3 regions of the Klebsiella sp. CSG-1 genome follow, and region 2 is predicted to be linked to each of the others. Evidence: predicted binding sites of a transcription regulator. Region 2 holds the regulator's gene; each other region holds the start of a gene.
What was found. The regulator PurR, encoded in region 2, represses purine synthesis genes. The targets are predictions, from matches to a motif close to CANGCAAACGTTTGCNTG.
Positions count from the first base shown of each region.

Region 1 (4,779 bases), on a different contig from region 2:
CGCCGGCATCTTTCAGCTCACGGCGAATTTTGGTCAGCGCTTCCGGGTCGTCGAGACTGACTTTCGGGTCGAAACCGGTAGCCCCCACTTCCAGGCCGCGCAGCGCTTTCTGCAGGGATTCCTGCTGGGTGCGGCCAATCGCCATCACTTCGCCCACGGATTTCATCTGAGTAGTCAGACGGTCGTTAGCGCCAACGAATTTTTCGAAGTTGAAGCGGGGAATCTTGGTCACGACATAGTCGATGGACGGTTCGAACGAGGCCGGCGTACGGCCACCGGTGATGTCGTTCATCAGCTCATCGAGGGTGTAGCCGACCGCCAGCTTGGCCGCCACTTTGGCAATCGGGAAACCGGTCGCTTTCGATGCCAGCGCGGAGGAGCGTGATACGCGCGGGTTCATTTCGATAACAATCAGACGGCCGTCTTTCGGGTTAACGGAGAACTGAACGTTAGAGCCCCCGGTTTCCACGCCAATTTCACGCAGCACCGCCATCGATGCATTACGCATCACCTGGTATTCTTTATCAGTCAGGGTTTGCGCCGGCGCGACGGTAATGGAATCGCCGGTGTGGATCCCCATGGCGTCGAAGTTTTCGATCGAGCAGACGATGATGCAGTTATCGTTCTTATCACGCACCACTTCCATTTCGTACTCTTTCCAGCCGATCAGCGATTCATCGATCAGCAGTTCGTTGGTCGGAGAGAGGTCCAGCCCGCGGGCACAAATTTCTTCGAACTCTTCACGGTTGTAAGCGATACCGCCGCCGGTGCCGCCCATGGTGAAAGACGGACGGATGATGCATGGGTAGCCCACGTCTGCGGCCACCGCCAGCGCTTCTTCCATGGTGTGCGCAATGCCGGAACGCGCGGTATCCAGACCGATTTTCTTCATTGCCACATCGAAGCGACGGCGGTCTTCCGCTTTATCAATCGCGTCAGCGGTAGCGCCGATCATGGTGACGCCGAATTCGGCCAGCACGCCCTGACGTTCCAGCTCCAGCGCGCAGTTCAGCGCCGTCTGACCGCCCATGGTCGGCAGTACCGCATCCGGACGCTCTTTTTCGATAATTTTGCGCACGACTTCCCAGTGAATCGGCTCAATATAGGTCGCATCGGCCATTTCCGGGTCGGTCATGATGGTGGCCGGGTTGGAGTTCACCAGAATGACACGGTAACCTTCTTCGCGCAGGGCCTTACAGGCCTGAGCGCCAGAGTAGTCAAATTCGCAAGCCTGGCCGATAACGATCGGGCCAGCGCCAAGAATCAGGATGCTTTTTATGTCTGTACGTTTTGGCATGGCTCTTTTCTCCTGATTATTTCGCGGACTGGCGGTACTGCTCAATTAATGCAATAAAATGGTCGAACAACGGCGCGGCATCGTGCGGGCCTGGGCTCGCTTCCGGGTGGCCCTGGAAGCTAAACGCCGGTTTGTCCGTGCGGTGGATGCCCTGCAGCGTCCCGTCGAACAGCGACTTGTGGGTCACGCGCAGGTTAGCCGGCATGGAGGCTTCGTCGACCGCAAAACCGTGGTTCTGGGCGGTAATCATCACCACATTATTATCGATATCTTTAACCGGGTGGTTGCCGCCGTGGTGGCCGAACTTCATCTTAACGGTCTTCGCACCGCTCGCCAGCGCCAGCAGCTGATGGCCGAGGCAGATGCCGAATACCGGAATATCGGTCTCGAGGAATTTCTCAATCGCGGTAATGGCGTAATCGCACGGCGCCGGGTCGCCAGGGCCGTTGGACAGGAAGATACCGTCCGGATTCATCTTCAGCACCTCTTCGGCGGAGGTTTTCGCCGGCACCACCGTCAGGCGGCAGCCGCGGTCAACCAGCATGCGCAGAATGTTGCGTTTAGCGCCAAAATCGTAGGCCACAACGTGGAACGGCAGCTCGCTTTCCGCCTTCGCTTCCGGCAGGTCGCCCGCCAGCGTCCAGCTGCCTTGCGTCCAGCTGTAGGTTTCTGAAGTGGTGACTTCTTTCGCCAGGTCCATGCCGTTCAGGCCAGGGAACGCTTTGGCTTTTTCCAGCGCCAGCTGCGCATCCAGGTTATCACCCACGATGATGCAGCCGTTCTGTGCGCCTTTTTCACGCAGCAAACGCGTCAGCTTACGGGTATCGATATCGGCAATCGCCACGATGTTATGGCGCTTGAGGTAAGAAGAGAGGTCTTCGGTATTGCGGAAGTTGCTGGCAATCAGCGGCAGGTCGCGAATGACCAGACCCTGCGCATGTACCTGAGAAGATTCTTCATCGCTGTCGTTGGTGCCGACATTACCAATATGGGGATAAGTAAGAGTGACAATTTGGCGGGAATAGGAAGGATCAGTGAGGATTTCTTGATAACCGGTCATTGAAGTATTGAAAACGACTTCCCCAACCGCCGTGCCCGTTGCCCCGATGGCCCGACCGTGAAACTGGGTTCCGTCTTCCAGAACCAATAGCGCTGACTTAATCAAAACACCCTCCAGAGAATATTCACTCACTTTATTTGCATATTAATGCATGTGCATGACATGAATCAATGCAAATTTGCTTACCTATGGATTTCTGGCAAACGGCGGCATTCTGGAGAGATGTCGGGTAAAAGTCAACTTAAAGCCGATATTTTTTATCTCTTTTTACGTCACTGACCTCTCAGCACTGCGTTAGCAGGTAAAAAGATCAACAAACTATGCAGAGAAAACGCTTGCGGACCAGGAAGATTGCAAAACAGCGCGCGCAGGAACAAAAAAGTAGACCGGATGGTCAAAATTTACAATAACACAACAAAAAATGGATGGATAATTTAAGATTATAGCTATTTCATCAATTTTAATTGATGAAATGATAAAAAATAAAAAGGGCAATAAAACATTGCCCTTTGCAATCAATTACATATTGAATGCAATAACCACATCACGATGGGTAATAAAACTTATAAAGCATTGAGCTCAAGCACATCACGCATGTCGAAAAGGCCTGATTTCTTATCTTTTAACCACAATGCAGAACGAACGGCACCATTAGCAAAAGTCATCCGGCTGGATGCCTTGTGGCTGATTTCAATACGCTCACCAATATCGGCAAACATGGCGGTATGCTCGCCGACGATATCTCCGGCGCGCACGGTGGCAAAGCCAATGGTCCCCGGGACGCGTTCGCCGGTATGGCCTTCACGGCTGTAGACCGCGCAATCCTTCAGATCTTTGTTCAGTGCGCCGGCAATCGCCTCGCCCATCGCCAGCGCGGTGCCTGACGGTGCGTCCACTTTGTGACGGTGGTGCGCTTCAATAATTTCGATATCGGTGTAGTCGCCCATCACCTTCGCCGCTTTTTCCAGCAGCTTTAACAGGACGTTGACGCCAACGCTGAAGTTGGCCGCGAAAACGATCGCAATCTCCTGCGCCGCATCGCGAATGGCCTGTTTCCCGGCCTCATCAAAACCGGTGGTACCAATCACCATCCCTTTGCCGTGTTCGCGACAGAAAGCAAGGTGGTTTAACGTCCCTTCCGGGCGGGTGAAATCGATCAGCACATCAAAATCATCTTTGACCGCCGCAAGACTGCTTTGCACCGTGACACCGGCTTTACCGGCACCGGCCAGCTCACCGGCATCGCTGCCAAGGAGGGAAGAACCTTCGCGCTCCAGCGCCGCGCCCAGCGCCACGCCGTCCATCTGCTGTACGGCCTGAATTAACTGGCGTCCCATCCGGCCGCCCGCGCCTGCGATGGCCACGCGGATTTGTGCATCATGCATAGCTATTCTCTTTTGTTAACTTAACGTAAATTGTTTCCAGATTAACCAGCCCGTCGATGAGCCGCTACTGTAAAACACCGATAATTAGAAATTTATGACAAACGGCGTTCGATATCAGTAAAAACTATACGCCGGCGTCGTTTCTCACTCGCCCGGAGCGTTAACCCTGTGCCGAAAACCACAGGATTCGCGGACCACCAGAGCCGGCGGCAAAATAATGCGTTTCGGCGGTTCATCATTGCCCTGAATGCGGCTATACAGCAGTTCGCCGGCTTTGCGGCCAATCTCCTTCGCCGCCACCGAAACGGTCGTCAACGCCGGCTGAACCAGCGCGGCTTCAGTAATATCGTCAAATCCCACCAGCGCAAAATCACGGCCCGGCTCACGCCCGGTTTTACGCAGCGCCTGCATCACGCCCAGCGCGACAATGTCCTGGTAACAAACTGCGGCCGTGATTTGCGGATAGCGGGTCAGCAGCGCTTCGGCCACTTTCGCGCCGTCGATCTGGCTGGCCTGGGCCGTGACGATCCACTCCGGCCGCGGCGAGAGCCCGCTCTCGAGGAGCGTACTGGTGAATCCGCCAATACGCTGTGCCCGAGTACCAGAACTCAGGCTGCCGCCGATAAAGGCAATCTGTCGGTGGCCCATTTTCAGCAAGTGCGCCGTGGCCATCTGCGTGCCGAGAAAGTTATCGGTACCGACAAAATCAAAATCCGGATCGCTGAGCGGGCGCACCACCATAATGGCGGGAATATTGCGTCTTTTCAGCGCATCAAAAAATGAGGCCGGCGTTTCCCGCGCCGCGCACAGCACCATGCCGCAGGCGCTATTGCGCATCAGCGAGTCGACAAACTTTTGCTGCCGCTCGCCTGACTCTTCGCTGTTTGCCAGGAATAACAGCAAATCATGCCGCTCCATTTCATGGCTTAAGCCTGCCGTCATCTCACCGTAAAACGGGTTGGTGATGTCATGCAGCAGCAGTCCAACCTGGTTGCTGCTGCGATTACGCAGATTGGCGGCGGTCTGATTGTAGACAT
Region 1 is NZ_JBWNLD010000006.1:222,712-227,490, forward strand. Features, by position in the region: gene carB (carbamoyl-phosphate synthase large subunit) at 1-1,297, opposite strand, end outside; gene carA (glutamine-hydrolyzing carbamoyl-phosphate synthase small subunit) at 1,314-2,462, opposite strand; gene dapB (4-hydroxy-tetrahydrodipicolinate reductase) at 2,921-3,742, opposite strand; gene AC007G_RS16590 (LacI family DNA-binding transcriptional regulator) at 3,887-4,779, opposite strand, start outside.
Region 1: a site for PurR is predicted at 2,554-2,571, ahead of carA (glutamine-hydrolyzing carbamoyl-phosphate synthase small subunit). Genes of this name have one in related genera too.

Region 2 (4,779 bases):
CACGGAATATCCGTGAAGCTGCTATCCGACGTAGAACAGAGGAAGGGCGATAACCCTTGCCGAAAGGCCTTCCATGGTGAAACGGGATGCATCCTGCTCCCGTTAATCTTAAAAAATATTTTATTTATGTGAAGCCGGTTCAGTATAGGCCGCTGAAATCAGGCTTTCAATAAAAATATATTAGCAGGCTAATTACTGAGCCTTAACATCACTGAAACGCGTTTATGCATGAGACGATTCGGTAGTCAGGCAAACGCTGTGACGCTGCATAAAATAACCCAGCCCGGCCAGCACGATAGAGACCAGCATCACGCTGGTGGTAGTGAGCAGCGGCGTGGCAATCAGCGCGGAAACCAGCAGACTGGTCAGGAAGCACAGACCAAGCTGCAGCGTGTTCTGCAGCGCGGCGGCACGACCGGTCGCCTGCGGGAACGGCTTCAGCGCCTGGGCGACAACAATCGGGTAGATCCCGCCATTGACAATGGCCATCACGCAGAAGGGAATCATCACCGCAATAATTGAGACATCTTCAACCAGACCAACCATCCAGGTGGCAGCCACGCTGACGGCGAAAATCACCAGCAGCCAGGGCAGCAGCTGTTGGCCTTGCCATTTCTGCAGCGCCGCGCGGCATCCATAGCCACCGATTAAAAAGGCGATTGTCTGCGGAACATAGCTAAGACCGATAGCGGTCGGGCTGTAGCCCATCTCATGGAGAATAAACGGCGACCCGGTTAACCAGGCAAAAAAGCTGGCGGAGCAGGCGGCGTAAATCAGCACGTTGCCGCTGTATTCGCGCGAGCGCAGCAGCGTCAGAAAGGTCAGCTTCTCGCGGACGTCACCCTGCGGCCTGACGACCGGCTTCAGGCGCAGGGCGGGCACCATCAGCAGCAGGGCGATGGCAAAAAGGGTGGCAAAAATGGCCTGCCATTCCAGATGGGCAAGCAGCCAGCTGCCGAGCAACGGCGCCAGAGCCGGCGATAAACCCACCAGCGGCATAATGGTGGCGAAAATACGGTTAGTGCGCTGAGCTGGATAATAATCGGTGACCATCGCCTGCCAGGTCACCGCCGCCGCGCAGACGCCGATCGCCTGGATAAAGCGCAGCACCAGCATCAGAGTGGCGTCACGCACCCACAGCATTCCCAGACAGCTGATAGCGAAGATCGCCAGCCCGGTTAGCAGAATCGGTTTACGTCCGTAGCGGTCCGAGAGCGGGCCCCAGAACAGCTGCCCGATGGCGAAGCCGGCGAGGAACAGGCTCAGACTGGCGCTGACCGACGCTGCAGAAGTATTGAGATCTTGCTGGATGGCCGAAAAGGCCGGCAGATACATGTCGGTAGCGAGGAAACCCAGCACGCTGAGTCCCGCCAGCCACACTAAAAATCCTTTCCCGGGTTGTTGCATAACATTCTCTTATAGATGCAGGTATGATGCCGCAGAGTGTAGGGAGTGCATTCTGGCTTGTGAAACGCTAATATTTGCTACATGCGTTCAAAATTTTTGCAGGCAGAATATGTGGTCCGAATACTCACTCGAAGTTGTTGATGCTGTCGCCCGCAACGGCAGCTTTAGCGCCGCGGCGCAGGAGCTGCACCGCGTACCTTCGGCGGTCAGTTATACCGTACGTCAGCTGGAGGAGTGGCTGGCGGTACCGCTTTTTGAACGCCGCCATCGCGATGTCGAATTGACCACCGCCGGGCTCTGGTTTTTACAGGAAGGACGATCTGTTATCAAAAAAATGCAGATCACCCGCCAGCAGTGTCAGCAGATAGCCAACGGCTGGCGTGGTCAGCTGTCGATAGCCGTGGATGACATTGTTAAACCGGCCCGTATGCGCCAGATGATTGTTGATTTTTATCGTCACTTTCCCGATGTCGAGCTGATTGTTTTTCAGGAGGTTTTCAACGGTGTCTGGGACGCGCTGGCCGACGGACGCGTGGAACTGGCTATCGGGGCAACCCGTTCGATTCCGGTGGGGGGACGCTACGCCTTTCGCGATATGGGGATGTTGAGCTGGCATTGCGTGGTGGCGAGCCATCATCCTCTGGCGCAGATGAGCGGGCCGCTCAGCGATGATGTGTTGCGCAACTGGCCGTCGCTGGTCAGGGAGGACACCTCCCGCTCGCTACCAAAACGCACGACCTGGCTACTGGACAATCAGAAAAGGGTGGTGGTGCCGGACTGGGAATCCTCGGCCACCTGCCTCTCGGCGGGATTGTGCGTAGGGATGGTGCCGAGCCATTTTGCTCGCCCGTGGATTGACCGCGGTGAATGGACCGCGCTGGCGCTGGAAAACCCGTTCCCGGACGCCGCGTGCTGCCTGACCTGGCAGCAGAGCGACACGTCACCGGCGCTGTCGTGGCTACTGGATTATCTGGGGGACAGTGAAACGTTAAACCGGGAGTGGCTGCGGGCGCCGGAGTAACCGGCGCCGCACGGGCGATTAGCGACGGTAGTCGACGAACGGGCCGTCTACGACGGAGCGGCGCTCTACCAGCCGCGGGTGAACCTCGATCGACTGTGACTCTTCGCGCTTGTTGACGATACGATCCATCAGCATATTGAAGGCCGCTTCCCCCAGCGAATCTTTCGGCTGGTGGATGGTGGTCAGCGCCGGGCTGAAATAGCGGGCGTTACGCACGTTATCATACCCGATCAGCGAAATGTCCTGCGGCACGCGTAGCCCCATCTCATCCGCAGCGCAGATTGCGCCCATCGCCATGATGTCGCCGCCGCAGAAGACCGCCGTCGGGCGATGCTGCTGGCTGAGGATCTGCTGCATTGCGCGGTAGCCGGATTCAGGCTCGAAGTCTCCCTGCACAATCCAGCTTTCCGGAACGGCGATCTGCGCTTCTTCCATGGCTTTCATAAAGCCCGCCAGGCGCCCGGCGCCGGTGTTACGCTCCAGCGGACCCGGGATCACGCCGATTTCACGATGGCCGCGTTCCACCAGATAGCGACCGGCCATATAACCGCCCTCAAAGGCGTTATCGATGACCGAATCGGTAAAGTCGGCTTTGGATTCACCCCAGTCCATTACCACCATCGGAATATGGCGGTACTCTTCCAGCATGCTGAGCACCGATTCCGGATATTCAGAACACATAACCAGCAGGCCGTCGACGCGCTTTTGCGCCATCATCGACAGATAGGCCTGCTGCTTTTCGAGATCGTTCCACGCATTGCCCAGAATCAGGGTATAGCCTTTCTGGAAACAGCTCTTTTCTACGGCTTCAATAATCTCAGCGAAATAGGCCGCTTCGCTGCTGGTGGCCAGCAGGCCAATCGATTTGGTGTGATTAACCTTCAGGCTGCGAGCAACGGCACTGGGGGAATAGTGCAGCTCTTTGATCGCCGCCCACACGGCGTTGCGGGTTTCTTCCGCCACGAAACGGGTTTTGTTAATTACATGTGACACTGTTGTAGTGGAAACGTTTGCGCGCTTCGCTACATCTTTAATTGTTGCCATTACTTCTCACTCCAGACCTTGACCTGATCGTCTGATTATCGATACGTAAACGTTTGCCTATACACACCCTGAATACAATTTTCAACATTGCATCACGTCGGGAAAACGACACAGAACGACAGGAAGGGGTCAATGGCCGATACGCTTTCAAATTAGCGTGGGATTTTGTCCGATCTTGCGGCAAAGGGGAAGAGCAAAAATGTGCATCACCCTAAAACATGGAAGATTTTTGCGCTATATTGTGCAAAAATGAGCAAGCTCACTTTTCATGTGGGGATAACTGGGGGAAAAATTGATGGATACAGATTTAAAGTTTTCGCTGACGACAACGATTATTGTCCTGGGTCTGATCGTGGCCGCCGGCCTGACCGCGGTGCTGCACTGATTTATCCGGGGGAGAGGGCTCTTTCCCCCGATGTCCCGCCATTATTATCAATTTCGCAAAAATCTTTTGCCATTTCGTTTACTTTTGTTTTTTTGTGATTGATGTCATGCTTTTGACTTCTGATGAGATACCGTCGCCGATGACGGTCTGCTGGAGTCATTGAATGAAAATCAACTTTCCCTTGTTAGCGCTGGCGATAGGCGCGTTTGGTATTGGCACCACGGAGTTTTCCCCGATGGGGCTGCTGCCGGTGATTGCCAAAGGTGTCGACGTGTCAATTCCGGCGGCGGGAATGCTGATCAGCGCGTATGCGATCGGCGTGATGGTCGGTGCGCCGCTGATGACTTTGCTGCTCTCTCATCGCGCGCGCAGAAATGCGCTGATTTTTCTGATGGCTATCTTTACGCTGGGGAACATTCTCTCCTCAATGGCGCCGGATTACACCACGCTGCTGATTTCGCGCATTATCACCAGTCTTAACCACGGCGCTTTCTTTGGCCTCGGGTCGGTGGTGGCGGCGAGCGTGGTGCCGAAACACAAACAGGCCAGCGCGGTGGCGACCATGTTCATGGGCTTGACTATCGCTAATATTGGCGGCGTTCCGGCGGCGACATGGCTTGGCGAGACCATCGGCTGGCGGATGTCGTTCCTCGCGACGGCAGGTCTGGGGCTGGTGGCGATGGTCAGCCTGTGGTTTTCGTTGCCCAAAGGCAGCGCTGGCGAGCGTCCGAACGTAAAACAGGAGCTCTCGGTGCTGGTTCGTCCGCAGGTGCTCTCCGCATTGCTGACCACCGTGCTGGGGGCCGGCGCGATGTTTACCCTCTATACCTATATTTCACCGGTGCTGCACACCATTACGCACGCCTCACCGCTGTTCGTCACCGCCATGCTGGTGTTGATTGGCGTCGGCTTTTCACTGGGT
Region 2 is NZ_JBWNLD010000009.1:24,422-29,200, reverse strand. Features, by position in the region: gene punC (purine nucleoside transporter PunC) at 223-1,407, opposite strand; gene punR (DNA-binding transcriptional activator PunR) at 1,517-2,428, shown strand; gene purR (HTH-type transcriptional repressor PurR) at 2,447-3,472, opposite strand; gene cydH (cytochrome bd-I oxidase subunit CydH) at 3,768-3,857, shown strand; gene AC007G_RS20290 (MFS transporter) at 4,021-4,779, shown strand, end outside.

Region 3 (4,779 bases), on a different contig from region 2:
CGGATCAGGAACCAGAGGCCTGATAATTCGGAGGGCAGGCCTGACGGCGCTGCCCTTTTTTAATTCTATGCGCCATCATTCAAACTGCGGCGCGGCGGAAAGGCTAAAGCCCCGTCAGGGCCCGGTCCAGTGGACAGCGTGGGTGACGAGCGCTGCCGGCAAGAGGCAGTTTGAAGGATGAAGCGTATTTACCGTTAACACTCGCGGACATCATGGAAAAAGAACCTATTCCTCAGGCCACGTCGCCCCTGGCTACGTGGCTTTCCTATCTGGAGCATCTGCACAGTAAAACCATCGATCTGGGGCTGACCCGCGTGAGCGAAGTCGCCGAACGAATGGCGGTGTTAAAGCCGGCGCCGTTCGTCTTTACGGTGGCGGGAACCAACGGTAAAGGAACCACCTGCCGCACGCTGGAGTCTGTGCTGATGGCGGCGGGCTACAAGGTGGGGGTTTACAGTTCACCGCATCTGGTGCGCTATACCGAGCGCGTGCGAGTACAGGGCGCGGAGCTGCCGGAAGCGGCGCATACCGCCTCTTTTGCTGAAATTGAAGCCGCGCGCGGTGAGATTTCCCTGAGCTATTTCGAGTTTGGTACGCTCTCTGCACTGTGGTTGTTTAAGCAGGCGCAGCTCGACGTGGTGATCCTTGAGGTTGGTCTCGGCGGGCGTCTTGATGCCACCAATATCGTTGATGCGGATGTGGCGGTGGTAACCAGCATCGCCCTGGATCATACTGACTGGCTGGGGCCGGATCGGGAAAGCATTGGCCGCGAGAAGGCCGGTATTTTCCGTGCCGGTAAACCGGCCGTCGTTGGCGAACCGGAGATGCCCCATACCATCGCAGAGGTAGCCGCCGGGAAAGGCGCAACGCTTCTGCGTCGCGACGTCGACTGGCGCTATGCCGCCGGTGCGCAGACGTGGTCATTCAGTGACGGGGAGGGGACACTGGCAGATTTACCGTTGCCTCAGATTCCGCTGCCAAATGCCGCAACGGCGCTGGCGGCGCTGCGAGCCAGCCGACTTCAGGTGAGCGATCGGGCGATTCGCGACGGTATTAAACAGGCTATGCTGCCGGGGCGCTTTCAGATAATCAGCGAAACGCCGCGCGTTATTCTCGATGTGGCGCATAACCCCCATGCGGCAGCCTGGCTCGCCGGACGTCTCAAAAGCCTGTCGAAAACGGGGCGCGTGCTGGCGGTTGTTGGTATGCTGCATGATAAGGATATTGCCGGCACGCTGGCAAACCTGACGGCGGAAGTGGATAGCTGGTACTGTGCGCCTCTGGAGGGGCCGCGCGGTGCAACGGCGCAACAGCTGCAGGAGCATTTGCACGCAGGAAAAGCTTATGCCAACGTGGCTCAGGCCTGGCATGCGGCGATGGCCGATGCCAGACCGGAAGATACGGTGCTGGTGTGTGGTTCATTCCATACGGTGGCGCATGTAATGGAAGAAATAGAGGCGGGGAGAATCGGTGGCGAGTAAGTTTCAGAACCGTTTAGTCGGGACGATTGTACTGGTAGCGCTGGGGGTGATTATCCTCCCGGGACTGCTTGACGGTCAGAAAAAGCATTATCAGGACGAGTTCGCGGCCATTCCACTGGTGCCAAAACCGGGCGATCGCGATGAGCCGGATATGCTTCCGGCGGCGACTCAGGCCCTTCCGGCCCAACCGCCGGAAGGGGCGGCGGAAGAGGTCAGAGCGGGAGACGCCGCTGCGCCGTCATTGGATCCGTCGCGTATTCCGGTTAACAGCAACAGTTTCGATGATGTGCAGGAGCCGGTGGTCGCGCCGAAGCCGCAGCCCAAACCGCAGCCTCAGCCTAAACCGCAGCCTCAGCCGCCGAAGCCGGTTGAGAAGCCGCAGCCGCAGCAACAAACCGTTGCCCAGACGCCGCCGGCGAAACCGGCAGAGATACCTGCTCCGACCGGCAAAGCCTATGTGGTACAGCTCGGTGCGTTGAAGAATGCGGATAAGGTCAACGAAATCGTCGGTAAGCTGCGTTCCTCCGGGTTTAAGGTCTACACGTCGCCTTCGACGCCGGTTCAGGGTAAAATTACCCGTATTCTGGTCGGTCCCGATACCTCAAAAGATAAACTGAAAGGGCAGCTTGGCGACCTGAAACAGATCTCCGGCCTGAGCGGTGTGGTCATGGGATATAGCCCCAACTAATCTTGCCCCTTGCCGCGCTGATGAGGGGCGAAGCTCCTGTCTGACGCGCTTTCAGGAGGCGCAAGGCAGCATGGCGTTGAATGTTTTTTCAGCGCCATTTTTATTTCTGTAGGGCACGGAAATCCCTACGCAAACGTTTTCTTTTTCTGTTAGAATGCGCCCCGAACCGGACGACAGGGCGTAAATCGTGGGATGTTTATGGTCTGGATTGATTACGTCATTATAGCGGTGATTGGTTTTTCCTGTCTGGTAAGCCTGATCCGCGGCTTTGTTCGTGAAGCGTTATCGCTGGTAACCTGGGGATGTGCTTTCTTTGTCGCCAGTCATTACTACACTTACCTGGCTGTCTGGTTCACGGGCTTTGAAGACGAAATGGTCCGCAATGGGATTGCTATCGCGATACTGTTTATCGCAACGCTTATCGTTGGCGCCATCGTTAACTATGTGATTGGCGCACTGGTTGAGAAAACGGGCCTGTCGGGTACCGACAGGGTGTTAGGGATCTGTTTTGGCGCCCTGCGTGGCGTGCTGATTGTCTCTGCGATTCTGTTCTTTCTCGATAGCTTTACCGGTATGGCGAAAAGCGAAGACTGGCAAAAGTCAGAGCTTATCCCGCAGTTCAGTTTCGTTATCAGATGGTTTTTTGACTATCTGCAAAGCTCGTCAAGTTTCTTGCCCAAAGCATAAGCGTTGGGATGTGGCTGAACGAGGAAAAGACGTATGTGCGGTATTGTCGGTATCGCCGGTGTTATGCCGGTAAACCAGTCGATTTATGACGCGTTAACGGTGCTTCAGCATCGTGGCCAGGATGCCGCAGGCATCATCACTATTGATGCAAATAACTGTTTCCGTTTGCGTAAGGCGAACGGACTGGTGAGCGACGTTTTTGAAGCTCGCCACATGCAGCGTATGCAGGGCAATATGGGGATTGGCCATGTTCGCTATCCTACGGCGGGCAGCTCAAGTGCCTCCGAAGCGCAGCCTTTCTATGTCAACTCACCGTATGGTATTACGTTGGCGCATAACGGCAATCTGACCAACGCGCACGAGCTGCGCAAGAAGCTGTTTGAAGAAAAACGCCGCCATATCAACACCACCTCCGATTCTGAAATCCTGCTCAACATCTTCGCCAGCGAGCTGGATAACTTCCGTCATTACCCACTGGAAGCGGATAACATTTTTGCCGCGATTGCCGCCACCAACCGTCAGATCCGCGGCGCCTATGCCTGCGTGGCGATGATTATCGGTCACGGTATGGTCGCGTTCCGCGATCCGAACGGCATCCGCCCTCTGGTGTTGGGGAAACGTGATGTTGGCGATGGTCGTACCGAGTATATGGTGGCCTCCGAAAGCGTGGCGCTGGATACCCTGGGCTTCGAATTCCTGCGCGATGTGGCGCCGGGTGAAGCGGTCTATATTACCGAGAAGGGCCAGCTGTTTACCCGTCAGTGCGCCGAGAATCCGGTCAGCAACCCGTGCCTCTTTGAGTACGTCTATTTTGCTCGCCCGGACTCGTTTATCGACAAAATTTCCGTCTACAGCGCGCGCGTCAATATGGGCACCAAACTGGGTGAGAAGATCGCTCGCGAGTGGGAAGATCTGGACATCGACGTGGTCATTCCGATTCCGGAAACCTCCTGCGATATTGCGCTGGAAATCGCCCGAATCCTCGATAAACCCTATCGCCAGGGCTTCGTGAAAAACCGCTACGTTGGCCGCACCTTTATCATGCCAGGTCAGCAGCTGCGCCGGAAATCCGTACGCCGTAAGCTCAATGCTAACCGCGCAGAATTCCGGGATAAAAACGTCCTGCTGGTTGATGACTCCATCGTGCGTGGCACCACCTCGGAGCAGATTATCGAGATGGCGCGCGAAGCCGGCGCGAAAAAAGTCTATCTGGCTTCCGCGGCGCCAGAGATTCGTTTCCCGAACGTTTACGGCATTGATATGCCGACGGCTACCGAGCTTATCGCCCACGGTCGCGAAGTGGACGAAATCCGCCAGATCATTGGCGCTGATGGTCTTATCTTCCAGGATCTGAACGATCTGATTGATGCCGTACGTGTGGAAAATCCGGATATTCAACAGTTTGAATGTTCGGTATTTAACGGCGTATACGTCACTAAGGATGTGGACCAGCAGTACCTCGATTATCTCGATTCCTTACGTAATGACGATGCGAAAGCGGTGCAGCGTCTGAACGAAGTGGAAAATTTAGAGATGCATAACGAAGGCTAATTGACCCTGGCGTTGTGAAAAGCCCGCCGTCATATGACCGCGGGCTTTTGTGTTCTTAACGCGTGGCCGCAAGGCTTGCGTCCGCTGCTATAATCCGGCAAAGTCTGCCCCATTATGTGGAAGAGGGCATCATCGTGAAACGACTTATTATTGGTATCTCTGGCGCCAGCGGCGCCATTTACGGTGTGCGACTGCTTCAGATTTTACGCGATGTGCCTGATGTCGAAACGCATCTGATCATGAGCCAGGCAGCGCGGCAGACGCTGGCGCTGGAGACCGAGTACTCTCTGCGGGAAGTGCAGGCGCTGGCGGATGTGGTCCATGATGCGCGCGATATCGCCGCCAGTATCTCGTCGGGGTCGTTCAAGACGG
Region 3 is NZ_JBWNLD010000003.1:154,708-159,486, forward strand. Features, by position in the region: gene accD (acetyl-CoA carboxylase, carboxyltransferase subunit beta) at 1-23, shown strand, start outside; gene folC (bifunctional tetrahydrofolate synthase/dihydrofolate synthase) at 213-1,481, shown strand; gene dedD (cell division protein DedD) at 1,471-2,169, shown strand; gene cvpA (colicin V production protein) at 2,368-2,856, shown strand; gene purF (amidophosphoribosyltransferase) at 2,890-4,407, shown strand; gene AC007G_RS08860 (UbiX family flavin prenyltransferase) at 4,542-4,779, shown strand, end outside.
Region 3: a site for PurR is predicted at 2,296-2,313, ahead of cvpA (colicin V production protein). Genes of this name have one in related genera too.